One region of the Nonomuraea sp. B12E4 genome, then DNA from elsewhere that is predicted to be linked to it. Evidence: riboswitches for the same ligand, from Rfam matches in the RefSeq annotation. Region 1 holds a riboswitch; each other region holds the start of a gene.
The links. Region 1 has a riboswitch for thiamine pyrophosphate ahead of thiC (phosphomethylpyrimidine synthase ThiC). Riboswitches for the same ligand answer to the same signal wherever they lie in the genome.
Positions count from the first base shown of each region.

Region 2: linked by a shared signal. The riboswitch ahead of thiD (bifunctional hydroxymethylpyrimidine kinase/phosphomethylpyrimidine kinase) and the one ahead of thiC (phosphomethylpyrimidine synthase ThiC) in region 1 are both predicted to bind thiamine pyrophosphate.
Region 3: linked by a shared signal. The riboswitch ahead of ABGB18_RS22170 (FAD-dependent oxidoreductase) and the one ahead of thiC (phosphomethylpyrimidine synthase ThiC) in region 1 are both predicted to bind thiamine pyrophosphate.
Region 4: linked by a shared signal. The riboswitch ahead of ABGB18_RS35165 (cytosine permease) and the one ahead of thiC (phosphomethylpyrimidine synthase ThiC) in region 1 are both predicted to bind thiamine pyrophosphate.

Region 1 covers NZ_JBDPME010000010.1:4,359-10,189, reverse strand. Annotated here, with positions in the region: gene ABGB18_RS22900 (hypothetical protein) at 1-20, shown strand, start outside; gene ABGB18_RS22895 (hypothetical protein) at 17-319, shown strand; gene thiC (phosphomethylpyrimidine synthase ThiC) at 350-1,945, opposite strand; TPP riboswitch at 1,938-2,050, opposite strand; gene ABGB18_RS22885 (hypothetical protein) at 2,211-2,558, shown strand; gene ABGB18_RS22880 (universal stress protein) at 2,570-3,400, shown strand; gene ABGB18_RS22875 (GDSL-type esterase/lipase family protein) at 3,563-4,183, shown strand; gene ABGB18_RS22870 (cellulose binding domain-containing protein) at 4,140-4,619, shown strand; gene ABGB18_RS22865 (YbaK/prolyl-tRNA synthetase associated domain-containing protein) at 4,631-5,122, opposite strand; gene ABGB18_RS22860 (AIM24 family protein) at 5,233-5,831, opposite strand, start outside.
Region 2 covers NZ_JBDPME010000045.1:32,901-38,731, forward strand. Annotated here, with positions in the region: gene ABGB18_RS46245 (beta-eliminating lyase-related protein) at 1-427, opposite strand, end outside; gene ABGB18_RS46250 (Type 1 glutamine amidotransferase-like domain-containing protein) at 321-941, opposite strand; gene ABGB18_RS46255 (MFS transporter) at 944-2,152, opposite strand; TPP riboswitch at 2,456-2,551, shown strand; gene thiD (bifunctional hydroxymethylpyrimidine kinase/phosphomethylpyrimidine kinase) at 2,543-3,346, shown strand; gene ABGB18_RS46265 (NUDIX domain-containing protein) at 3,352-3,867, shown strand; gene ABGB18_RS46270 (hypothetical protein) at 3,911-4,111, opposite strand; gene ABGB18_RS46275 (hypothetical protein) at 4,108-4,473, opposite strand; gene ABGB18_RS46280 (LysR family transcriptional regulator) at 4,648-5,532, shown strand; gene ABGB18_RS46285 (GNAT family N-acetyltransferase) at 5,695-5,831, shown strand, end outside.
Region 3 covers NZ_JBDPME010000009.1:206,358-212,188, reverse strand. Annotated here, with positions in the region: gene ABGB18_RS22180 (thiazole synthase) at 142-897, opposite strand; gene thiS (sulfur carrier protein ThiS) at 890-1,090, opposite strand; gene ABGB18_RS22170 (FAD-dependent oxidoreductase) at 1,087-2,415, opposite strand; TPP riboswitch at 2,405-2,521, opposite strand; gene ABGB18_RS22165 (FAD-dependent oxidoreductase) at 2,574-3,743, shown strand; gene ABGB18_RS22160 (Rv2175c family DNA-binding protein) at 3,774-4,148, shown strand; gene thiE (thiamine phosphate synthase) at 4,126-4,764, shown strand; gene ABGB18_RS22150 (polyprenyl synthetase family protein) at 4,918-5,831, opposite strand, start outside.
Region 4 covers NZ_JBDPME010000021.1:69,147-74,977, forward strand. Annotated here, with positions in the region: gene ABGB18_RS35155 (PAS domain S-box protein) at 133-2,001, opposite strand; gene ABGB18_RS35160 (methylated-DNA--[protein]-cysteine S-methyltransferase) at 2,182-2,748, shown strand; gene ABGB18_RS35165 (cytosine permease) at 2,740-4,116, opposite strand; TPP riboswitch at 4,107-4,220, opposite strand; gene ABGB18_RS35170 (rhodanese-like domain-containing protein) at 4,294-4,617, opposite strand; gene ABGB18_RS35175 (DNA-formamidopyrimidine glycosylase family protein) at 4,656-5,534, opposite strand; gene ABGB18_RS35180 (transcriptional regulator) at 5,601-5,831, opposite strand, start outside.

The DNA.
Region 1 (5,831 bases):
TTCTACGGATCATCAAATGACCGTGCGCGCCAAGGTCTCCCTGCGGGCCCCCGGCCTGCGGCAGCCCATGCCGCTGCCCACGCGTTCCCTGCTGGCCTGGATAGACACCGAGCCGGACGGCCGCCCGCGCCTGCTCGGGTTCGAACTCGACATCCCGGAGCGGGTCACGCTGCGCCCCGACGACAACGACGTCCACGCCGAAGCGGAGTTCTGGTACGCGGACGCCGTCCGTTACGTCCGGCCGTCGGCCGAATACCGTCTCTGGCACGGCGGCGAGGTGGGCAGCATCAGAATCCTCGAAGTGCTGCGGGGGCGCTGACCGGCAGGCGCCCCCGCGCACGCCGACCGGCTAGTCCACGACAGGCAGATAGATCGAGGCGCCCCGGCGGGTGAACTCCTCGGCCTTCTCCGCCAGCCCCGCCTCCAGCGCCGCCTCCTCGCTCATCCCGTGCTCGGCCGCGTACCTGCGTACGTCGTGGCTGATCCGCATCGAGCAGAACTTGGGCCCGCACATCGAGCAGAAGTGCGCCGTCTTGGCGGGCGCGGCCGGCAGGGTCTCGTCGTGGAAGGACCGGGCGGTGTCGGGATCCAGCGACAGGTCGAACTGGTCCTCCCAGCGGAACTCGAACCGCGCGTCCGACAGGGCGTCGTCCCGCGCCTGCGCCCCCGGGTGCCCCTTGGCCAGGTCCGCCGCGTGGGCAGCGATCTTGTACGTGATCACACCCGTCTTGACGTCGTCCTTGTCCGGCAGGCCCAGGTGCTCCTTGGGGGTGACGTAACAGAGCATGGCGGTGCCGTACCAGCCGATCATGGCGGCCCCGATGCCCGAGGTGATGTGGTCGTACCCCGGCGCGATGTCCGTCACGAGCGGCCCGAGCGTGTAGAACGGCGCGTCGTCGCAGAGCTCGCGCTGCAGGTCCACGTTCTCTTTGATCTTGTGCATGGGCACATGACCGGGACCCTCGATCATCACCTGCACGTCATGGGCGCGCGCGATCCGGGTGAGCTCCCCGAGCGTCCGCAGCTCGGCGAACTGAGCCTCGTCGTTGGCGTCCGCGATCGACCCGGGCCGCAGTCCGTCGCCGAGCGAGAACGACACGTCGTAGCGGGCCAGGATCTCGCACATCTCGTCGAAGTTCTCGTACAGGAAGCTCTCGCGGTGGTGCGCCAGGCACCAGGCGGCCATGATCGAGCCACCGCGCGAGACGATCCCGGTCTTGCGGCGGGCGGTGAGCGGCACGTACGCCAGGCGCACCCCGGCGTGCACCGTCACGTAGTCCACGCCCTGCTCGCACTGCTCGATCAGCGTGTCGCGGTACACCTCCCACGACAACTCCTCCGGCCGGCCCTTGACCTTCTCCAGCGCCTGGTAGATGGGCACGGTCCCGACCGGTACCGGCGAGTTGCGCAGGATCCACTCGCGGGTCTCGTGGATGTCCTGTCCGGTGGACAGGTCCATGATCGTGTCCGCGCCCCACCTGGTCGCCCAGGTCATCTTCTCGACCTCCTCCTCGATGGAGGACGTCACGGCGGAGTTGCCGATGTTGGCGTTGATCTTCACCAGGAAGTTCCGGCCGATGATCATCGGCTCGGTCTCGGGGTGGTTGACGTTCGCCGGGATGATGGCCCGACCGGCCGCGACCTCCTGGCGTACGAACTCAGCCGCGATCCCCTCGCGCACCGCCACGAACTCCATCTCCTTGGTGACCAGCCCCCGCCTGGCACAGGCGACCTGCGTGACGGGCAGCCCCGCCGCCCGGCGCTCGGCGATCCAGCCCTCGCGCAGGCGCGGCAGGCCCCGCCTGACGTCGGTCTCGACGTCAGGGTCGGTGTACGGGCCCGAAGTGTCGTACAGCCTCACAGCAGAGCCGTCGGACAGGCGGACCTGGCGCATCGGCACACGCAGGTCACCGGTGTAGATCTTGGAAAAGCGCGCGCTGCTCATCGCGCAAACTCCCTTCGCCGGCATTACCCGGAGCAGGTTCTGGCGGTCGGCGGCTGTCAGCCGTCCTCTCAGCCCGGTCCGCACCGGGCTCCCGCGTTGGACGGCGGTGATCGTACCCAACCCTCACTGCGCCCGAAACATGGGCATTTCACGAAATAACAGGATTTAGCGCCGCGAGCCTTCTCGGATGACGGCCCGGGCAGCGGGTCCGGGAGCGCTCAGGTTTGACGATCACCCTGGGCGGTACGGTCCCGTCAGGGGGAACATGAAAGATATCGCCGCGGTCGCAGGCCTGGCGGTGTTGGCCACGTTCAACGTGTCCGCCGCCTCCGGGGGTGGGATCGAACAGCATGAAGTGAGCAAGGAGCAGTACGCCGTCCTGATCGCTCAGTGCCGCTACTCCAGCATGGGAATGACACGCTGCCGTGCGGCGGTCAAGGCGGACTACCGCATCGGCCAACCCGACAAATCACTCGACTGCCGCACCTACTCCGGCGTGACCGTCTGCGGCACGCTATATCTCAGCAAGGCCCAACGCACGTGCGCCCAGGAAGCCGTAGGCAGAGGGCTGTCATACCGCCGCGCCGAGGTCGAGTGCTACGCCTTCGGCTGAGGAGCTGAACCTTGATCATCGCTGGGGCGGACGGCTCGCGCACCGGACTGGAAGCCGTCGGCTGGGCCGCCACGGAGGCGGCGCTGCGCCAGGCGCCGCTGATCGTGGCGCACACCGTGCCGAAGTGGGTGTGCGAGGAGACCGCCGGATACTACGCCGAGGTGGGCCGGTGGATGCGCGAGGGCGCGGAGTCGGTGCTCGTCTCCGCCAGGGACCGGGCGCTGCGCGAGCGGCCGGGCATCACCGTGGAGACCAAGCTACTGCCCGGCGACCCTCGCGCGGCCCTGATCAAGGCCGCCCAGGGGGCCGAACTGCTGGTCGTGGGCAGTCGCGGCATCGGCGGCGTACGCGGGCTGTTGATCGGCTCGGTCGCCTACGGGGTGGCCGCGCACGCCCGTACGAACGTGGTCCTGGTCCACGAGCGGCCCTCCGCGCCGCGGGCCGAGGTGGTGGTCGGGGTCGACGGCTCCACGGGATCCATGCGGGCGCTCGACTTCGGCTTCACCGAGGCGGAGCTGCGGGGTGCGCGGCTGCGTGCCGTACAGTCCTGGGCCTGGCCGCATCCGGGCGGCTTCGAGCCGGCCGACCGCGACGGCGAGCAGAGGCACCTGCGGGCCCTGCAGGACCTGCTGGCCGGGCACCGGGGGCCGCATCCCGGCGTGGACGCGGTGGCGGAGGTCGTGCACGGCCACCCCGTCGAGGTGCTGAGGGAGGCGGCGGCGGGAGCCGAGCTGCTGGTCGTGGGGTCGCGCGGGCACGGCCAGCTCGCCGGGATGCTCATGGGCTCGATCAGCCAGGCCATGCTCCACCACGCACCCTGCCCGCTCGCCGTGATCCACTGAAAGTTACACGCCACTCCCGCCGTCCCCGCAGGTCACCAGCCTGCGAACAGCGCCCTGCCTTTCCCCCGCCCCCAGGCGATCCTACGATTCGCGCGAAGACCAGGACGCGTGAGCCCCTCCGTGCGACGGCGCGGCGAGGCGAGGCGACGACGGGAGCAGACGATGCGCAGGACCACCGCCGTGCTGGCGGCGATGCTGGCTCTGGCCGCGGCGGTGCTGATCGCGACCACTTCGCAGGCCGGCGCCGCGCCCATCAGGATCATGCCGCTGGGCGACTCGATCACCGGATCCCCCGGCTGCTGGCGGGCCCTGCTCTGGAACAGGTTACAGAGCACCGGCCACACCGACATCGACTTCGTCGGCACGCTCCCGCCGCAGGGCTGCGGGGTCTCGTACGACGGCGACAACGAGGGCCACGGCGGCTTCCTGGCCACCAACGTGGCCAACCAGAACCAGTTACCCGGCTGGCTCGCCGCGACCAGGCCGGACATCGTCCTGATGCACTTCGGCACGAACGACGTGTGGAGCAACATCGCACCGGCGACGATCCTGAGCGCGTTCACGACGCTGGTGAACCAGATGCGGGCCAGCAACCCCAACATGAAGATCCTGGGTCGCCAAGATCATCCCGATGAACCCGTCCACCTGCCCCGACTGCGCCCAACGTACCGTGAACTTCAACAACGCCATCCCCAGCTGGGCCGCCACCACCTCCACCCAGCGGTCGCCGATCACGGTGGTGGACCAGTGGACGGGGTTCAGCACGAGCACGGACACCTATGACGGCGTGCACCCGAACGCCGCCGGCGACCAGAAGATGTCCGACAAGTGGTATCCGGCGCTGGTGAGCGCCCTCTCCAGCACCTCCACCCCCACAGCCACCGTCACACCCACCATCACACCCACCGTCACGCCGCCGCCCGGCGGGTGCACGGCCACCTACCGCAACACCGGGCAGTGGCAGGGCGGCTTCCAGGGCGAGGTCACCGTCAGGAACACCGGCACCGCCCCGCGGAGCTCGTGGACGGTGCGGTGGACGTTCGCGGGCGGCCAGCAGATCACCCAGATCTGGGGCGGCACGCTGAGCGCCGGCGGCTCGGCGGTGACCGTGCAGAACGCGAGCTGGAACGGCCTGCTGACCCCTGGGGCGTCGACCACGTTCGGCTTCCTGGCCTCCTGGAACGGCACCAACCCCGCCCCCACCCCCACGTGCTCGTAAGCGCGGTCGCCCTAGCCAGTGATCGCGGCCATCCTGGGCTCGGCCAGCCGCACGTAGTCCACGGTGGCCAACGCGACCGACCGATCGAGCCGGGCGGCATTGAAGTACAGCTCAGGCCGCTCCAGCAGCGACGGATCAGCGACCAGTTCGAGCCGGGAGTCATAGCTGAACGGCAACACGGTCCCGCTCATGCTCCCGGCCAGTTCCTCGGCCTTCTCCTTGCCGGCGAAGGCCACGTACGTGCCGTCCAGCAGCGCCTTGACCGCCTGCAGATCGAGCCGAGCATCACCGGGCACGACAGCCAGCACGTGCCTGGTCTGCTTCTTGCCGATCTTGACCATCACCACCAGGCACTTGGCCGCCTGCGCGACATCGTGCCCGCGCAGCGCGCTGACCAGCTCGGTACGCCCCTCAGGCGCATGGTCGATCAACCGGTATCGCGCTCCCGCGCCGTCCAGGTCGGCGATCAGCCGCTCGTAGAGCCCGTTCGGCTCACCAGTCACTCCAACCCACCCGTCCAAGGCACCACGCCACCACCGACCGAGACCCGAGGAAGCGCGGGGAAGGACCCACGGAAGCACAGGAGAACCCAGCACCACCCACCCTGAGCCAATCAGCTCCTAGCCGCCACCACAGGAGCACCTTCACTGGCCTGCACCAGCACAAACCCTTGCCCCTGGAACGCCAGCTGCATGGCCTCCCCGCTCCCCCGCCCGATCAAAGCCCCCGCCTTCAACGTCCGGTTGATCCCCACCTGCAACCCCGCGCTCCAGCAGACGGCGGACTGCCCATCGGCATAGGTGGGCATCCGGGCGACATCGAGCAGCACCGGCGTCCCGTGCGTGGTCACCGCCACCCACCCCGTCCCCGTGACGGTGGTGTTGAACAACCCCCCGGCCGCGACCCCGGCCCCCTGAACCCGCTGGATGTCCCACGTGAGCTGCGGCTGAAACGCCAGCAGATTACGCCCGTTGATCGTGAGCCCCTCGTTCTCCAGGAAGAACAGGTGAATGTCGTCGGCATTGTCGGCGAGGTAGAGCAGCCCTTCACCCCGCACCCGCATGAGCGAGGCCCCCTCGCCCGTCACAGCCTTCTTGAACAGCTTCCCGAGGCCCCCCGACCCCTCGTAGTCGAAGTCCATCTGCCCCTGGAAGGCGACCATCGACCCCTGCTTGGCCAGCACCTCACCAGGTAGCTGCGCCCGCAGCATCT
Region 2 (5,831 bases), on a different contig from region 1:
TGTGGCTGTCGGGGTGACACAGCACGCTGCCCCAAGGCGGAGTGAGGGTGGCCAGGGCCAGGCAGTTCGCGGCGGTTCCGGTGGAGACGGGGAAGATGTCGACGTCCCGCTCGAAGATCTCGCTCAGCTTGCGGCGGGCGCTGTCGGTGAAGGGGTCGTTGCCGTAGGGAGGGGCATCCCCGGCCGTCGCCGCGGCGACGGCCCGCACTATCTCGGGCGAGGCGCCGGCCATGTTGTCGCTGATGAAGGCGCGGCTGGAAGGGATGATGGCGGTTACCGAACGAGCAGTAGCACCGCCGCCCAGGCGTGACGGCGGGCGGTCACGGAGAGGCGCGCACCTTCCAGGTGCCGCCGTGGACGACCACGGCCTGGTCGTCGTTGATCGACAGGTACGCCTGCTCGCCGTGCCGCGCGACCTGCCGGTCATGCCGCTCGGCCCGGCCCCGGTTGCGGTGGGCGAGCACCAGGAAGGGCACCAGGCCGAGGCCGCGCGTCGATTCGGGCGCGCCTGGATCCCCGGGGTCGATGGCGGCGTCGGCCTCGCGGTAGTAGCCGAGGTCCGGCGCGGCCAGCGCCGCGCCGGCCGAGACGTCGGCATAGCCGAGGCGGCCCTCGCGCACCGCCGGCGCGACGACGCGGTCGAAACCGGTCCGCTGTACGTGCTCCAGCAGGAACAGGGGATACCCACCGGCGACGAAGACCAGGTCGGCCCCGCGCAGCGCGCGTTCGACATCGGCCGCCCCCGCCCGTTCGAGGTCGAGGCGCTCGACCACCATGCCCTCCCCCCGCAGCAGGCTGTCCGCCGCCTCGACCCACGGGGCGGCGGGCAGCGGATTGGCCGCGGTCGGCACCAGGACCGCGTGCCTCGCCGTCAGGGGGAGCGACGCCAGCCAGGGCGGCAGGGCACCCAGTCCGGCGGAGCCGAGGAACACTTTCCGCACGTTCAGTTCTCCCTCTGGTCGCTCATCGCGGGCAGGCGCGCCGCCGTGGGCCGTTCGTGCCGGTACGTCGCCAGCCAGCCCAGCGCCGCCAGACCACAGAAGCCGGCCGAGGCCGCGCAGGCGCCGCCCCAGCCGTAGCGGTCGTAGGCGCTGATGCCGACGGCCGTGCCGAGGGCACCGCCGAAGAAGTAGGTGGTCATGTAGATGGTGGTCAGGCGGGACCGGGCGGCGTCGACCAGGTCGTAGATGACCGCCTGGTTGGTCACGTGCACGACCTGGCAGCACACGTCCATCAGCAGCGCGCCGAGGACCAGCCAGACCAGGCTGCTCCGCCCGGCGGCGAGCACGCCGAAGGAGCCCGCCAGCAGCACGATCGCGCCCCCGGTGACCGGCAGGCGCGTCCGCCGCCGGTCCAGCAGCCGCCCGCCGCCCAGCGCGCACAGCGCACCCAGGGCGCCCACCAGCGCGAACAAGCCGATCCCCGCCTTGCTCCAGCCGAACGGCGGGCCCGACAACAGGAAGGTCACGGTGGACCAGAAGCAGCTGAACATGGCGAACTGCGCGGCGCCGATCAGCGACCGCCAGCGCAGGACCGGCTCGCCGCGCGCCAGCCGCAGCACGGCCCGCATCTGGGCGGCGTACCCGAGGTCGACCTCGCGGCCCCCGGCCGGCAGCATCCGGTACATGGTCGCCGCCATGACGGCCATCACCCCGGCCGCCACGCCATAGACCCAGCGCCATCCGGAGACCTCGGCGACGAGCCCGGCGAAGGTCCTCGAAAGCAGCACCCCGAGCAGCAGGGCGCCCATCAGGGTCGCGACCGTACGGCCCCGGTGCTCCGGGCGCGCCAGCGTCGCGGCGTACGGGATCACCATCTGCGCCACCACGGACGAGGCGCCCACCAGTATGGCAGCGGCCCCCAGCACCTGCGGCCCGGATGCGGCCGCGCTGACCGCGAGGGCCACGGCGTCGATCGCGAGCAACGTGGTGATCAGCGGGCGGCGGGCGATGATGTCGCCGAGCGGCACCACGAACACCAGCCCGCAGGCGAAGCCCACCTGCGTCACCGTGATGAGCATCCCCGCCGCGGATGGGCCGATCCCCAGCTCGCGGGCGATCGTCGGGAGCAACGGCTGCGCGTAGTAGACATTGGCGATCGTGATGCCACAGGTCAGCTCCAGCAGCCGCACCAGGGCACGCTCCAACGCCACGGTTCTTCCTCCAACCGGTCGATCCAACGGGGCAGTGCCGTCACCCGGACCGCACCCGCCAAGTGGTTTCGAGGAGGCGGGGATCCGGGGGACGCAACCGCAGGGATCAGCCGGCGGGCCGCGTCGACTGGGCTTGGCACGAGTGTCCTCGGAGGTTCACCCCGAAAGGGAGGACACCTCAGTCATGCGGCGATGAGCACTGTAGCCGATGGTTGGCCGTGGTAGGTCCCCTGCCCCTCGCCGGGCGGTGACGGGTCCGAAACCTGGTGCAGCCGGGTTACCGTTACGGCGCCTGTTACGCTCGTATGCGACGCGGGGTGCCCGGCGAGCCGGGCTGAGATCACACCCGTAGAACCTGATCTAGTTCGCACTAGCGAAGGGACGTCACGGGTGACCTCCGTTCCCAAAATCCTCTCTATCGCCGGCACCGACCCCAGCGGTGGCGCGGGCATCCACGGCGATCTGAAGACCTTCTCCGCCCTCGGCGGCTACGGCATGGCGGTGACCACGGCTCTGGTCGCGCAGACGACCACAGGCGTGCGCGGCGTACACGAGGTGCCCGCGGAGTTCGTCAGCGCTCAGTTGGACACGCTGCTCGCCGATGTCCCCGCGGACGCCGTGAAGATCGGCATGCTGGGGCGGGCCCCCGTCATCCACGCGGTGGCCGCGGCACTGGACAGGTTCTCTCCTCCGTACGTGGTGCTCGACCCGGTGATGGTGGCCAAGAGCGGCGACCGGCTGCTGCCGGCCGACGCGGTGTCCGCGCTGCGTGAGGTGCTGCTCCCGCGCGCCGACCTGATCACCCCCAACCTGCCGGAGGCGGCGGACCTCCTCGGCGAGCCGCAGGCCCGCACCGTGGCGGAGATGCACGAGCAGGTACGGCGGCTGCACGCGCTCGGTGCGCGGCGGGTGCTGCTCAAGGGCGGCCATCTGGACGGCGAGGTCTGCGTCGACGTCTTCAGTGCCGGCGGCGAGCCGGTCGACCTCGCCGGGCCCAGGGTCGCGACCCGCCACACCCACGGAACCGGCTGCACCCTGTCCTCGGCGGTCGCGGCGCTGCGCGTGCGTCACCGGGACTGGCTCGCCGCCGTGCGAGCGGCCAGGGACTACCTGACCGGCGCGTTGCGTGCCGCCGACAGCCTGCGCGTCGGGGGCGGTCACGGCCCCGTCCACCATTTCCACGCGGTGTGGTGAGGCGGATGGCCGAGCCGCCCGACGACCTGCCGATCATCGAGAGGGACGTGGTCCGGCTCGTCGTCCTCGACACCCGCGATCGGTTGCTGCTCTTCCACACCCGCGATCCGACGATGCCGGAGAAGGGAACCTGGTGGGAGCTCCCAGGCGGCGGGATCGACGACGGCGAGGACTATGTCGACGCGGCGATCAGGGAGCTGAGGGAGGAGACCGGGATCCGTACCCGCCCCGCGCAGATCGGCGCTCCCACCTGGCGGCGTGACAGCTCCTTCCGCTACCGGGGCGCGCGGCGGCTGCAACACGAGGTGGTGGTCCGCGTCCGCCTCGACGTCCCCGGCCCGGACATCGACCGCTCGGAGATGCTGGACTTCGAGATCGAGGACTACTTCGGCTTCCGCTGGTGGCCGGTCGCCGAGGTCGGCTCCAGCACGGATCGGGTCTACCCGCGCCGGCTGCCGCAGCTCCTGCCGGAGTTCCTGGCGGAGGTGAGCATCGCCGAGCCATTCGAGCTGTACCCCTGAGACACGCCGGTCCTATGCGGCGGGTGTGTGGCCGGCACGAGAGTCAGTCCTGGACGGCCGGTGCGCGGGCCTCGGCCCGGCGGGCCGAGGCGCGCCGGGAGGCCAGCATCTCGATCACCCACAGCAGCAGACCGGCGGCGGGGAAGGCGGCGCCGAGCACGCAGACGCCCGCCCAGCCATGACTGGCATAGATGGCTGCCGACAGGCCGCTGCCCGATGCGCCGCCGAGGAAGTAGGCGGTCATGTAGGCGGCGGCAGGTAACTGGCGCCGCAGGCCAGGAGGAACCCGCCGGTCGCATACCTGGCCCAGCCTCGGTCGGCGAGCTTGCCGGCGAAGCGGGCCGCGGTCGCCCCGGTCACGCCGAGGAGGGCGAACAGCCCGATCGCCGCCTGGTCCCAGCCGTAGGGAGGGCGGGCGAGCAGGAAACCGTAGCTGGCCCAGAGCACGCCGAACGAGGCGTAGGTGAAGAAGCCATAGGCCATCCGCAGGCGCAGCACCGGCTCCTCGCGGACGAGCCGCACCACCGAACCCAGCAGCGCCGGATAGCGCATCCGCGTCAGCGGCGCGAGCACCGGCAGCTGCCGCCACAGCAGCACTCCCACCACCGCCGTCAGGGCGGCACCAACAGGTAGACCGCGCGCCAGCCCGCCAACTGCGCGATCACCCCCGCCACGGTGCGGGACAGCAGGATGCCGATCAGCAGGCCGCTCATCACCGTGCTGATCACTTTGCCCTGCCCAACACATGAATCAGCACCCGGCAATCGATGGAGGAGATGAATGGAGCTGCGTCAGCTCGAACACTTCCTGGCGGTCGCCAAACACGGCAGGTTCACCGCGGCGGCCCGCGAGGTGCTGATCGTGCAGTCGGCGTTGAGCACGTCCATCCGCAACCTCGAACGTGAGCTCGGCGCCCCGCTGTTCGACCGCGCCACGCGGCGGGTCGTGCTGACCCCGGCCGGGAGGGAGGTGATCCCTCTGGCCCGGCGCATGGTCGCCGACGCCGAGGCGGTGCGCGACGTGGTGGCCGCGGTCGCCGGGCTGCGGACCGGCCGGGTCAGCGTGGGAGCCATCCAGTCGCTTGCGCACGTCGACCTGCCCGCAGAGCTGGCGCGCTTCCGCCGCACGCATCCGGGAGTGCACGTCGAGGTGCGGGACACGGTCGTCGACGAACTGGTGGAGGCGCTCCGGCTTGGCCAGCTCGACCTGGCCTATCTGGTGCTGGGCGGCGCCGTGCCGGGCGGGCTGACCGTGCACCACGTGTTCGCCGACGAACTGGTGGTGATCGCCGGGCCGGGGCACCCGTTCGTCAGGCGGGACCAGGTGTCGCTGGCCGAGGCGAGCCGGGAGCCGCTGGTCGGCTTCGGCCCGGGCACGGCACTGGCGCAGCGCATCCGGCAGTTGTTCATGGACCACGGCCTGCGGGCCCGGTTCGTGGCCCAGACCAACCAGCTGGATCTCCAGGCCGGGCTGGTACGCAACGGCCATGGCGTGGCGATCGTCACCCGGAGCCGGGCTGACCGCTCGGGACTGCCCGCTGCCACCCTGGTGCAACCAAAGGTGGAATGGCGGGTGGCGCTGGCCACCCGCACCCCACGACCGGCCAACCCGGTGGCCGACGCGCTGCTGCGCCACCTGATCGACGCCCCCCATGAGCCCAGTTGAAGGGGTTCACGTAGTCCCGGGGATTCTAAACTCGCGTCAAGGGCCTGTCCCATGGATCAGGTGATCGCTTTGCGAGGCACCATATAGTCGGGGTTCGGCCTGGCCACCTCCTCCGTCGAAACTCAGTTGCGGCTCCTACCTGGTTGACCCATGCTGGCGGCCATGATGATCAGAGAGGCGATGGCCCACGATTGGCCCAGTATGTGGGCGTTCATGGAGGGCATCGTGCGGGCCGGTGAGACATTCTCGTGGGATCGTGGCACCCCCGAATCTCAGGCCAGGCAGATGTGGTTCCCCAA
Region 3 (5,831 bases), on a different contig from region 1:
TCGCCACTGGCAGGGCCCCGGCGCCCGAAACCGATGCTGAGACGTTCTGATCGGCACGTCGAAGCCGCCCGGCGAAACGGGCACGGCTTCACTGGCGTCCCAGCCCCGGCAGGGCGTCCTGTCGGGGCTGTGACCATTCCGTCAGGGGGTCATCGGTGAGGACGCCTCGGCGTAGCGCCTGCGCGGGATGCGGCCCGCCTGCCGCGCCAGCCGCCCCGCCACCACGGCCGCCTTCATGGCCGCCGCCATGAGATCGGGCCGTTGCGCCCTGGTGACCGCCGTGGCCAGCAGGACGGCGTCGCAGCCCAGCTCCATCGCCAGGGCGGCGTCGCTGGCCGTCCCGATGCCCGCGTCGAGGATCACCGGCACCGAGGCGGCCTCCACGATCAGCTCGATGTTGTGCGGGTTGCGGATGCCCAGCCCGGAGCCGATCGGCGCGCCCAGCGGCATCACGGCCGCGCAGCCCGCCTGCTCCAGCCGCCGCGCCAGCGCCGGGTCGTCACCGATGTACGGCAGCACCACGAACCCGTCGGCCACGAGCCGCTCGGCCGCGTCGAACGTCTCGATCGGATCGGGGAGCAGCGTCCGCTCGTCGGCGATGACCTCAAGCTTGACCCAGTTCGTGCCCAGCGCCTCCCGGGCCAGCCGGGCGGTCAGCACCGCCTCACCCGCGGTGAAGCAGCCCGCGGTGTTGGGCAGCACCTTGATGTCGCGCTCGCGCAGCACGTCCAGCACGGAGCCGCGGGCGCCGGGGTCGAGCCGCCGCATGGCCACCGTGGTCAGCTCGGTCCCGGACGCGGCCAGCGCCTGGTCCAGCACCTCCAGCGAGGGCGCGCCGCCGGTCCCCATGATGAGCCGGGAGGAGAACTTCTCCCCGGCGATGATCAGATCATCCACCTTGCACCGCCGTCAGAACCTCCACGCGGTCGCTGTCGCCGAGCACCGTCGTCTCCCACGAGCTCCGCGTGACCACCTCGTCGTTCACGGCCACCGCCACTCCGGTGGTGGCCACGGTCAATGTACGTACGGCCTGCGCCACCGTAATCCCGTCGGCCACCTCATGGGCGGCCCCGTTGATCGTCACAATCATGAAATTTCCCGAAATCTCTCTGGCGAGCACAACTCCGCCAACTCACCGTCGTCACCCACCGCCGCATCGGCCGCACCGCCTCCACCGGCCCCACCGGCTCCAGGGAAAGCGGCAGGCCCGCCCGCCGTGTCCGCCGCCACGGCGTCGGACACGAGGGCCGCCGTGAGGGGGGCCAGCAGCACGCCGCCGCGGTGGTGTCCCGTGGCCAGGACGAGCCCCGGCGTACGGGCCGGGCCGATGAGCGGCAGGTTGTCCGGCGTCCCCGGGCGCAGGCCGGCCACCACGTCGGCGACCTCCAGCTCCGTCACGCCCGGCACCAGCTCCCTGGCGTCGCGCAGCAGCTCGTAGAGCCCGCCGGCCGTCACCCTGGTGTCGAACCCCAGCTCCTCCTGTGTGGCCCCGACCACCAGCTCGCCGTCACCTCGGGGGACGAGGTAGACCGGCGAGCCGTGCACGGTCCCGCGCACGCACCGGCTGAGCAGCGGCTGCGGCGAGCGCAACCGCATGATCTGTCCCTTGATCGGCCGGACCGGCACGTCGGCCAGCTCGGTGCTCCAGACCCCGGCCGCCAGGATCACCCGGTCGCCCCGGATCTCCGGCCGCCAACCGGGTCCGGGCTGTTCGGGGTCCGCCAGGCGTACTCCGGCGACCCGCTCGCCGTCGCGCAGGAGCCCGCTCGCGCGCGCCCGTACGAGCGGCACGCCCAGGCGGTCGAGGGCGGTCAGCAGCGCGGCCGTCACCCGGCGCGGGTCCACCCAGGCGTCGCCGGGGGCCAGCAGCCCGCCGCGCACGGAGGGGGCCAGCATGGGCTCCAGGCGGCGGCACTCGCGGCCCGTCAGCCGCTCCACCCGCAGCCCCAGCTTGTCCATGAACGCCGCCAGCTCGTCCAGCGCCGCGAGGTCGTCGGCCCCGAACGCCACGTCGAGCGTCCCGTCCGCCCGCAGATCCAGCCCGGCCCGCGCCCGCGCGCTGATGCCGAACCCGCCGCCCGCGCCGTCCCCCGCGAGCCCGCCGGAGACGCCGGGATCGACATCACCCGCCGCACGCCCGCCGGGACTGGGAAGACCCGGGTCGGCGGCCGAGAAGCCCGCGTCGGCGGCCAGTTCGGCGGCGAAGGAGGGCCAGCGGCGCAGAGAGGCGACGCCCAGCCGCAGCAGCGGCCCCTCCGTGTAGGTGACCTCGCTCACCGGGGCCAGCATCCCGGCCGCCGCGTGCGAGGCTCCGCCGGCCGGGGCCGGATCCACCACGGTGACCGGCCGCCCCTCGCGGGTCAGCCGCCAGGCGATCGACAGCCCGACGACTCCGCCACCCACGATCACATCCATTCGCGCTCCCTTCGCCGGCATGATCCGGATCAGGTGTCTTGCGGTCGAAGGCCCGATGACGCCTTCCTCTCAGCCCGGTGACGGCCGGACTCCCGCGCGGCTTACGTCCCCAGCCTACGGCCTCGGTGCGACATCCAGGCACCGCCCCCGTTATGGTCATGAACGTGAACCATGTCGTGGTGGTAGGAGCGGGCCTGGCCGGCCTGCGGACGGTGGAGGCGCTGCGCGGGCGCGGATTCAGCGGCAGGATCACGCTGATAGGCCAGGAGCGGCACCGTCCCTACGATCGCCCGCCCCTGTCCAAGGCCGTGCTGCTCGGCGACGCCGACACCAGCTACGTGGACACCGATCTGGCCGCGATCGAGGTGGACTTCTGGTCCGGCGTCACGGCCAAGGCCCTGCGCCCCGGCGTCGTGGAGACGACGGAGGGCGAGCTGGGCTACGACGGCCTGGTCATCGCCACCGGAGCCGAGCCGATCAGGCTGCCCGGCGACGGCCCCCAGCACGTGCTGCGCACCCTCGACGACGCCCACGAGCTGCGGGCCATGCTGGTGCCCGGCGCCCGCGTCGCGATCATCGGCGCCGGCTGGATCGGTGCGGAGGTGGCCACCGCGGCCCGCCGCGCCGGGTGCGTGGTGACGGTGATCGAGGCCGGCCCCGCCCCGCTCGCCACCGCCGTCGGCGCCGAGATCGGCGCCCGCACCCAGCGCTGGTACGACGGCATCGACCTGCGGCTCGACACCATGGTCGAATCCGTGGACGAGGGCGGCGTGCGGCTGCTGGACGGCGAGTTCGTCGAGGCGCACGTGGTCGTCACCGGCATCGGCGTGCGCCCGGCGCTCGAATGGCTGGCCGCCGCCGACATCGACCTGCACAACGGGGTCGTCGTGGACGAGCACCTGCGCGCCTCGCTGCCGAACACCGTCGCCGTCGGCGACTGCGCCGCCTGGTGGTCGCGCCGCTGGCAGACCAGGCTCAGGGTCGAGCACTGGGACACCGCGCTCAACGCCCCCGAGGTCGCCGCCGCCACGCTGCTGGGCGAGGACATGGTCTACGATCCGGTGCCGTACTTCTGGTCGGAGCAGTTCAAGCACATGGTGCAGTACGCCGGGCACCACCCGGCCGGGGAGCGCCTCATCTACCGCGGCGACCCCGAGGGCCCGTGGTCGGCGGTCTGGCTCACGGCCGAGGAAACCCTCGCCGCGGTGCTGGCCGTGGACCGGCCGCGTGATCTCGTACAGGGGCGCAGGATCATCGAAGCCGGTCACCCTCTCGACGCGGAACGCCTGGTAGATCCAGAAGTCTCCCTACGGGATTGTGTTGTTTGAGCAAGCACGGCATGTGGTAGTTGTGGTTTCGTGACGCTTTCTGTTGCACAGATCGACCGGGAGACCGAGCAACTCGTCGACGAGTGGCTCACTCTCCCCGAAGTGGCCTCGCGCCTGGACCTATCGCTGGGGCGTGCCAAGCAACTCCTCAAGGACCACAAGCTCCTCGGAGTGCGCCGCGGGAGCGGCGGGCCTCAGGTGCCCGCGGTGTTCCTGGACGGCAAGGATGTGATGAAGGGCCTGCCCGGCACGCTGACCGTGCTGCAGGACGCCGGCTATGACGAAGTCGAGTCGCTGCGCTGGCTCTTCACCCCTGACGAGTCGCTGCCCGGGTCGCCCATCCAAGCGATCAAGGCCGGTCGCCACACGGAGGTCAAGCGACGTGCCCAAGCCCTCGGTTTCTGAGGCCCGCCTCTATCTCTGCACCGACGGCCGCCGTGACCGCGGTGACCTGGCGGAGTTCCTGGACACGGTGCTGGCTTCCGGCGTGGACATCGTCCAGTTGCGGGAGAAGGGTCTTGAGGCGCGTGAGGAGCTCGCGCTGCTCGAGGTGTTCCGCGACGCCTGTGACCGGCACGGCAAGCTGCTGGCCGTCAACGACCGGGCGGATCTGGCCTACGCCGCCCGGCCCGACGTGCTCCACCTGGGGCAGGACGACCTTCCCTTGACGGTCGCGCGAGAGATACTCGGCGACGACATCGTCATCGGACGGTCCACCCACTCCGCCGCCGAGGCTTCCGCCGCGGCCGTGGAGGAGGGCGTCGACTACTTCTGCTGCGGCCCTGTCTGGCCCACGCCCACCAAGCCCGGCCGCCCCGCGCCCGGCCCGCCGCTGCTCCGGCACGCGGCCTCGCTGGGCACCTCGCGGCCGTGGTTCGGGATCGGCGGCATCGACCTCGACAACCTGGACGAGGTGATGTCGTGCGGAGTGAGCCGGGTGGTGGTGGTGCGGGCGATCACCGACGCGGACGACCCGGGAGCGGCCGCCGCGCAGTTCGCCAAGCGCCTGGCTCAGCGCTGACCCCGGAGGGGCGCCCGGCACGGCGCCTCGCCGGCGACGGCCCGCCGAACGCGGTCCCCGCCTGCCCGCCGCTCAGCGCGGGCAGGCGGGGCCGGTGGCTCCCCATCGCCGGGTCGGGGACATGCCGGCGGCGGGCGGGGCTTGTGGAGGCGGTCAGGTCTTGCGGCTGGTGGCGGCGATGGCCAGCTCGGTGAGGGCCGCACGGGCCTGCGCCGTGACCGGGGCCGCGTCCAGGCCGGCCAGGGCCCTGGTCAGGTAGTCGCCGATCAGGTCCTCGCACTCCTGCAGCGCGCCCGTCTCGGCGATGATCTGCCGCAGCGTCTCCACCCCGTCCTCGTCCAGCCCCGGATCCCCGAGCAGGCGCCGCACGGTGTCCGCGGCGGACGGCGAGGCGGCCGCCAGCGTACGGGCGACGAGCATCGTGCGCTTGCCCTCGCGCAGGTCGTCGCCCGCGGGCTTGCCCGTCTGCGCCGGGTCGCCGAACACCCCGAGGATGTCGTCGCGGAGCTGGAACGCGATCCCGACCCTGGTGCCGAAGCCGGTGCACAGCTCGTCCATCCACGGCGCGAGCTCGGCCGTCGCGAGCACCAGCCCCAGCCTCAGCGGCTGCTCCACCGAGTATTTGCCGCTCTTGAACAGCGCCACCCGCAGCGCGGACTCGAAGGTGTTCTCCCCGTGGGCCTGCTCCAGCAGGTCGAGGTATTGCCCGCACATCAGCTCGGTGCGCATGTGGTCGTGCACGGGCTGGGCCGCGTCCAGGGCCTCGCGTGACAGGCCGCTGGTGCGCCACATCTCGCCCGACCAGATCAGCAGCAGGTTGCCCAGCAGGATAGCCGCGCCCTCGCCGAACTGGGCGGCGGAGCCGTGCCAGCCGGACTTCTCGTGAATCGCCTGGAAGCGGCGGTGCGCCGACGGCATGCCCCTGCGCAGGTCACTCCTATCCATCACGTCGTCGTGCACGAGCGCGCTGGCCTGCAACAGCTCCAGCGAGGCGGCCGCGGTGAAGATCTCCGGCACGTCGGTGCCGCCCGCGCCGCGCCAGCCCCAGTAGCAGAACGCGGGACGCA
Region 4 (5,831 bases), on a different contig from region 1:
CCGTTACCCGTGCCCCCCGCGGGAACACTCCCCGGTACGACCGAAATGCCCCGTTACCCAACCCCAGAAACCGCATCTCGATCACAGCTTGTACACATTGGACGATAGATCAGCGCAACCGTGACCACGTCGTTACCGCATCGGTGTGTCGGATCCGATAGGGGAAGCACACCGCAGGACAAGCCGCATCCTGGTGCCTCCGTCTGGTCGCGGATGAGCGCTCACGTCTCCCCCTTGTGCCCTCGCGAGACTCCGGACGATGTAGAGACCGAGCCCCACTCCACCAAACCTTCTCCGATCCCCGCTGTCCACCTGGACAAACCTCTCAAAGATACGCTCTCGGTCAGGCGGGGCGATACCGACCCCCTCGTCGTCCACCACAGCCACCACGTTGTCATCCTCGGGCCAGGCCTCGACCCTGATCAGCCCGCCCTTCGGCGAGTACTTGAAAGCGTTCTCCAGCAACTGCCCCAGCACGATGTCCGTGGCCAGCGCGTCCCCCAGCACGAACGGCAACCCGTCCGGGATGGCCACCTCCACCCGGTGCCGGTCCGACAGCACCGGCAGCCCCAGCGTGGCCGCGTTGATCCGCTCGGCCAGGTCGAACTTCTCGATCCGTACCTTGAGCTCGTCCGCCCCCGCCCTGGAGCCCAGCAGCAGGTGGTCCATGAGCTGCCCCAGCGACCGCGACCGCTCGGCGATGGTGCGCACGGCCGAGCGGCGTTCGAGGTCGCTCAGCTTGTCCCAGCGCGAGTCCAGCGTGCTGGCGAACCCGCGCACGATCGTGATCGGCGTACGCAGCTCGTGGCTGGTCGTGGCCAGGAACAGGTCCTTGGCCTCCTCCAGTTCCTTGGCCGTCGTCACGTCGCGGAAGTCGATGACCACCTCGCCCGTCTCCTCGATCCGTGCGCTCACCACGTCCAGCCACCGCCCGATCTCCATCTGGAACGTGAGCTTCCGCCCCGGCTCCGGCAGCGGGAACGGCGGCGGCCCGCCGATGACGGCCTCGGCGGAGAACGCGGTCAGCTCGGCGGCCGCCGGATTCCAGCGCACCACGCGCCCCGCCCCGTCGAGCACGGCGATCCCGTCGGCGCTCGCGTCGAACACGGCCCGCTCGTGCGCCCGCTGCCGCACCGCCTCCTGGTAGGCCACCGCGTTGCCCACGGCGATGCCCGCGTGCCCGGCCAGCAGTTCCAGCAGCTCCAGCTCCAGATGCCCCGGCGTGCGCCGGGAGAACAGCGCATAGAGAGCCCCGTACGGCCGCCCTCCGACCGCCGCCAGGCCCAGCGCGATCGTGTGCAGCCCCGGCAGCCGCGCCCACACCAGATTGCTCAGCCCCTGCGACTCCAGCAGGACGGTCTTCCCGGTGCGTAACAGTTTGTCCACCAGGCTCGTACGCAGGTCCGTGGTGGTCCCCCTGAGCGTCTCCGGCAGCCGGTACGTGCTCACCAGCCGCAGCCGATCCTCCTCGATCAGCACGAACCCGCCCGCGTCGGCCCCGGTGAGCTCCGTGAGGCTGGCCGAGATCCGGTCGAGCACGGCGGGCAGCTCCAGCTCGGAGTTGATGTCGCCGACCACGTCGGTCAGCCGCCGGACCAGCCTGGCCCGGCGCGCCATCCGGTTTCTGGCCATCTCGTCGGCCCTGGCCAGGTAGTGCACGCAGACGTAGCCGGCCACCGCGCTGCCCAGCCGCAACGCGCTGATGTCGACCCGCACGTCCAGGAGGGTCCCGTCGCTGCGGAAGCGTTTAGTACGCAGGGAGACCTGGCCTCCGGTGCGTACCCGCTCCAGCACGGCGTTGTGCTCGGCCACCAGCTCGCCCGGCACGATCGGCGCGCGCCGCCCGAGCATCTCCTCCGCCGTCCAGCCGAACAGCCGCTCGGCCTCGGCGTTCCAGACCAGCACGCCCTGATCCCGGTCGAGCGCCACGACGGCGTTGGGTGAGCTGGCGAGCACCGCGCGAGCGATCTCGTCGTCACTACCGGCCCATTCGTCCCCCACACCTCCATAGTGCCCGTGGCGCGGTGAGTCCGTCGGGCGATCCGTCCGATACGCTGCGAGCACCGCACAACACAGTTGCGGGCACCGCACCACACAGTGCGGGCACGGCACAACACAACGGCGGGCACGGCGATTCGCCCGCGGTGCGGGCATCGCGGCTACACGCGGGAGGGTGACGGAATGTCGAGCGGTGATCTCGATGCCCTGCTGCGGGTGACCTCCAGCACCTACCGAGGTGAGACTCCGCCCGACATCGCGTTCGGCACCTACGACGGTGCCGTGGGCAGGCTGGTGCTGGCCGTGACGGGCAAGGGCGTCGCGGCGTGCAGCTTCGAGCCGGAAAACAGCGTGTACGAGCTGGTCACCAGGCATGTGGGCACGTTCATCGGGCCCGAGCCGGGCCGGCTCGACCCGGTGCGCAGGGAGCTGGACGCCTACTTCTCCGGCCGGCTGCGCGCGTTCACCACCCCCGTGGACTGGGCGCTGGCCACCACCTTCGCGCGCACGGTGCTGCAGAAGACCATGGCCGTCCCCTACGGCACGACCACCACGTTCGAGGAGATCGGCCAGAGCATCGGCCGGCCGCGCGCGTTGCGGGCGATCGGCAACGCGCTGGCCTCCAACCCCGTCTGCGTGATCGTGCCCTGCCACCGGGTGGTGCGCGGGGACGGCACGCTCGGCGACTACGCGGGCGGTCCGGCCGCCAAGCAACACCTCCTCAACGTCGAGCAGCGCGCCTCAGCCTGACCGCCCTGCCCGCGCGGCCTCGGAGCCGGGCTCGGAGCCGGCCGCGCGGCGCCGCCGCGGCCAGCCGACGGCCAGCGTCACCAGCCCGGCCACCAGGGCCGCGCCCAGGGCGCCGTTCATCCACGGCTGCCGGGTGAACCCGATCGCCTCCCGTACCGAGGCCCACAGGGCGTCCCAGCCCTCCACAGTGAGGCTGGAGGTGGTCAGCCAGTACGCGAGGAAGCCGAGCCCCCACGGCACCAGCATCGACCAGCGCGACGGCGCGTCCTCGCCGGTGTTCCAGCGGGAGGCGCCGCCCAGCACGAAGTAGTCCACGGCGAGCACCGCGAACATCGGCACGAACACCGCCCCGATCACCGACAGGAACGCGCCGTACGAGGTGACGTCCACGACCAGCGCGATGGCGACGGTGAGCACGCCGATCGCGGCGGAGAACGCCCGCCGGTCCACCCTGGGCATCAGGTTCTGCAACGAGACCGTCGTGGAGTAGACGTTGGCGAAGGACTGGTCGGTCTCCCGCAGCACCAGGATGCCGAAGAACAGCGCGCCCACCGGCACCGCCACGAAGGGCCCGAACACCGACGTGCTGTCGGCTCCCACCGCCGCCGCCCCGGCGATGGCCACCGCGTACACGCCCAGCCCCAGGCAGGCCACCTGCGCCAGCGTGTAACCGCCGACCACCCCGGTGAACGCGGCCCTGCTCGACCTGGAGTGCCGGGCGAAGTCGGCCGCCATCGGCACCCACGACACCGACAGCGCGATCACGTAGTCCACGGCCGGGGCGAACGCGGTCCAGGATCCGCCCGCGTGCACGGGGGCGTCCGAAAGGAAGAACCAGGCGAACCAGAGCATCGACACGATCACCCCGACGGTGACGTAGCGGCGCAGCAGCCGGATCGAGCCGAGCGGCCAGATCGTGAGCGCGGTGGTGAGCACCCCCGCCACGATCACCCACACCTGGTAGGGCACCCCGCCGAAGATCGCGGAGGCGGCCTTGGCGATCACCCACAGCTCGAACGCCCCCCAGCCGAGCATCTGCACGACGTTCAGCACCGTGGGGACGTAGGAGATCCGGGCCCCGAACAGCCCGCGCAGCAGCACCATCGCCGGCTGCCCTGTCTGGGTGCCGGGGATGGCGGACAGACCCACCATGGCCGTGCCGATCAGGCTGCCGACCACGGCCGCCAGCAGCGCGGCGCCCAGGCTGAGCGGCGCGTTGCCGAGCGGGTCGAGCAGGAACATGGCCCCGGAGAAGCCGAGGAGGCTGACACCCAGGTTGGCCCAGAGCGCGCCCTGGTCGAGCACGCCCAGTGTCTTCGGCGGCCGTCCTTCGAGAGTCAGGGGAACTTCGTTGACGGCATGCGACATCGCACACTCCCTACGCCGGCATTATCCGGACAGGTTCAGGCGGTCGGCAGCGGATCAGTTGCTGCCCTCTCAGCCCGGCACCCCGAGCTCCCGCGACGATCTGTAATTGGCGCCCTCATCATGCCCTAATGACGGCGAAACCGCCATAGTGGGCGTTGTCTCACCGTACAAGCCGCCTCACGCGACGAAAGGCGGCTGCCCGGTCTCGCTGACCATCGGGCGCCGCGCCGACTCCCATGACTGCATGCCGCCGCCGACGTTGACCGCGTCTCGTCCGAGCTGGGTGAGCCAGGCCGCGACCTGCATCGATCGGCCGCCCACCCGGCACACGACGTAGACCGTCCGGTCGCTGGGCACCTCGTCCACCCGGCCCTGGATCTGCGTCATGGGGATGTGCACGGCCTCGGGGGCGTGCCCCGCCACCCACTCCTCCTGCTCCCGCACGTCGAGCAGGTAGGCGTCGGACGGAAGGGCACTGGGGTCGATCTCAGGAACGCTCATGACTCCATCATCTCGCGTCCGGCACGGGCCCCGACCACCTACTTGAGCAGCCGGGACAGGCGGCGGTCGGCCAGCGGTTTCCCGCCCGTCTGGCAGGTGGGGCAGTATTGCAGCGACGAGTCGGCGAACGACACCTCGCGGATCGTGTCGCCGCACACGTCGCACGGCTGCCCGGCCCTGTTGTGCACGCGGAGGCCGGACTTCTTCTCCGCCTTGAGATCCTTGGCCGCCAGCCCGTGCGCCCGCTCGACCGCCTCTCCCAGCGTGGTGACGATGGCCTCGTGCAGGTCGGCGATCTGCGCGTCGGTCAGCGTCGCCGCGATCTTGAACGGGGACATCCTGGCCGCGTGCAGCACCTCGTCCGAATAGGCGTTCCCGATGCCCGCGATCACCTTCTGGTCGCGCAGCAACCCCTTGATCTGCGTACGGTTGCCGCCCAGGATGCGCTTGAGCGCGGCCACGGTGAACGACTCGTCCAGGGGGTCGGGGCCGAGGGCGGCGACGCCCGGCACATCGTCTGGATTTTTCGTGACATAGACGGCCAGCCGCTTCTGCGTCCCCGCCTCCGTCAGCTCGAACCCCGGCGCCAGCCCTTCCTCATCGGGCGCCAGCCGGACCCGGACCGCGAGCGGGCCCTTGCCCGGGCGGACGGGCTTGGCCCCCGAGAGGTCCTCCCGCCAGCGCAGCCATCCCGCCCGGGCGAGGTGGATGATCAGGTGCAGCCCGTCGCAGTCGAGGTCGAGGAACTTGCCGTGCCGCGACACGCCGGTCACCGTGAGCCCGCCGAGCGCGGTGGCCGGCGGGTCGAACGTCTTGAGCGCCTGGAACGCGACCACGTCGACGCCCAGGATCGTACGGCCCACCGCCCGCTCGCGCAGGAAGTGGACCAGCGACTCCACTTCGGGAAGTTCCGGCATGCCACCAGAGTACGGTCCCCATGAGCCCCGGCCGTCCACAGCCTGTGGACAACCGGGCGCGAGGGGCTAGGGCACGCTCCAGAAGGCCAGCTCGTGCGCCATCCCCTCGGTGAACAGCGCCTCCGCCCGCGCCGGATCGGGGCCGGCCTCGTCGATCATCTGGGCGATCCGCACGGTGAGCGCCTCGAACCCCGGGTCCGCGTACGTGTCCACCCAAGCCCGATATCTCGGTTCAGCAGGCGGATTCTTAGCCAATATCCGCCCAAGGTTCGAATATCCCCACATACACGGATAAAG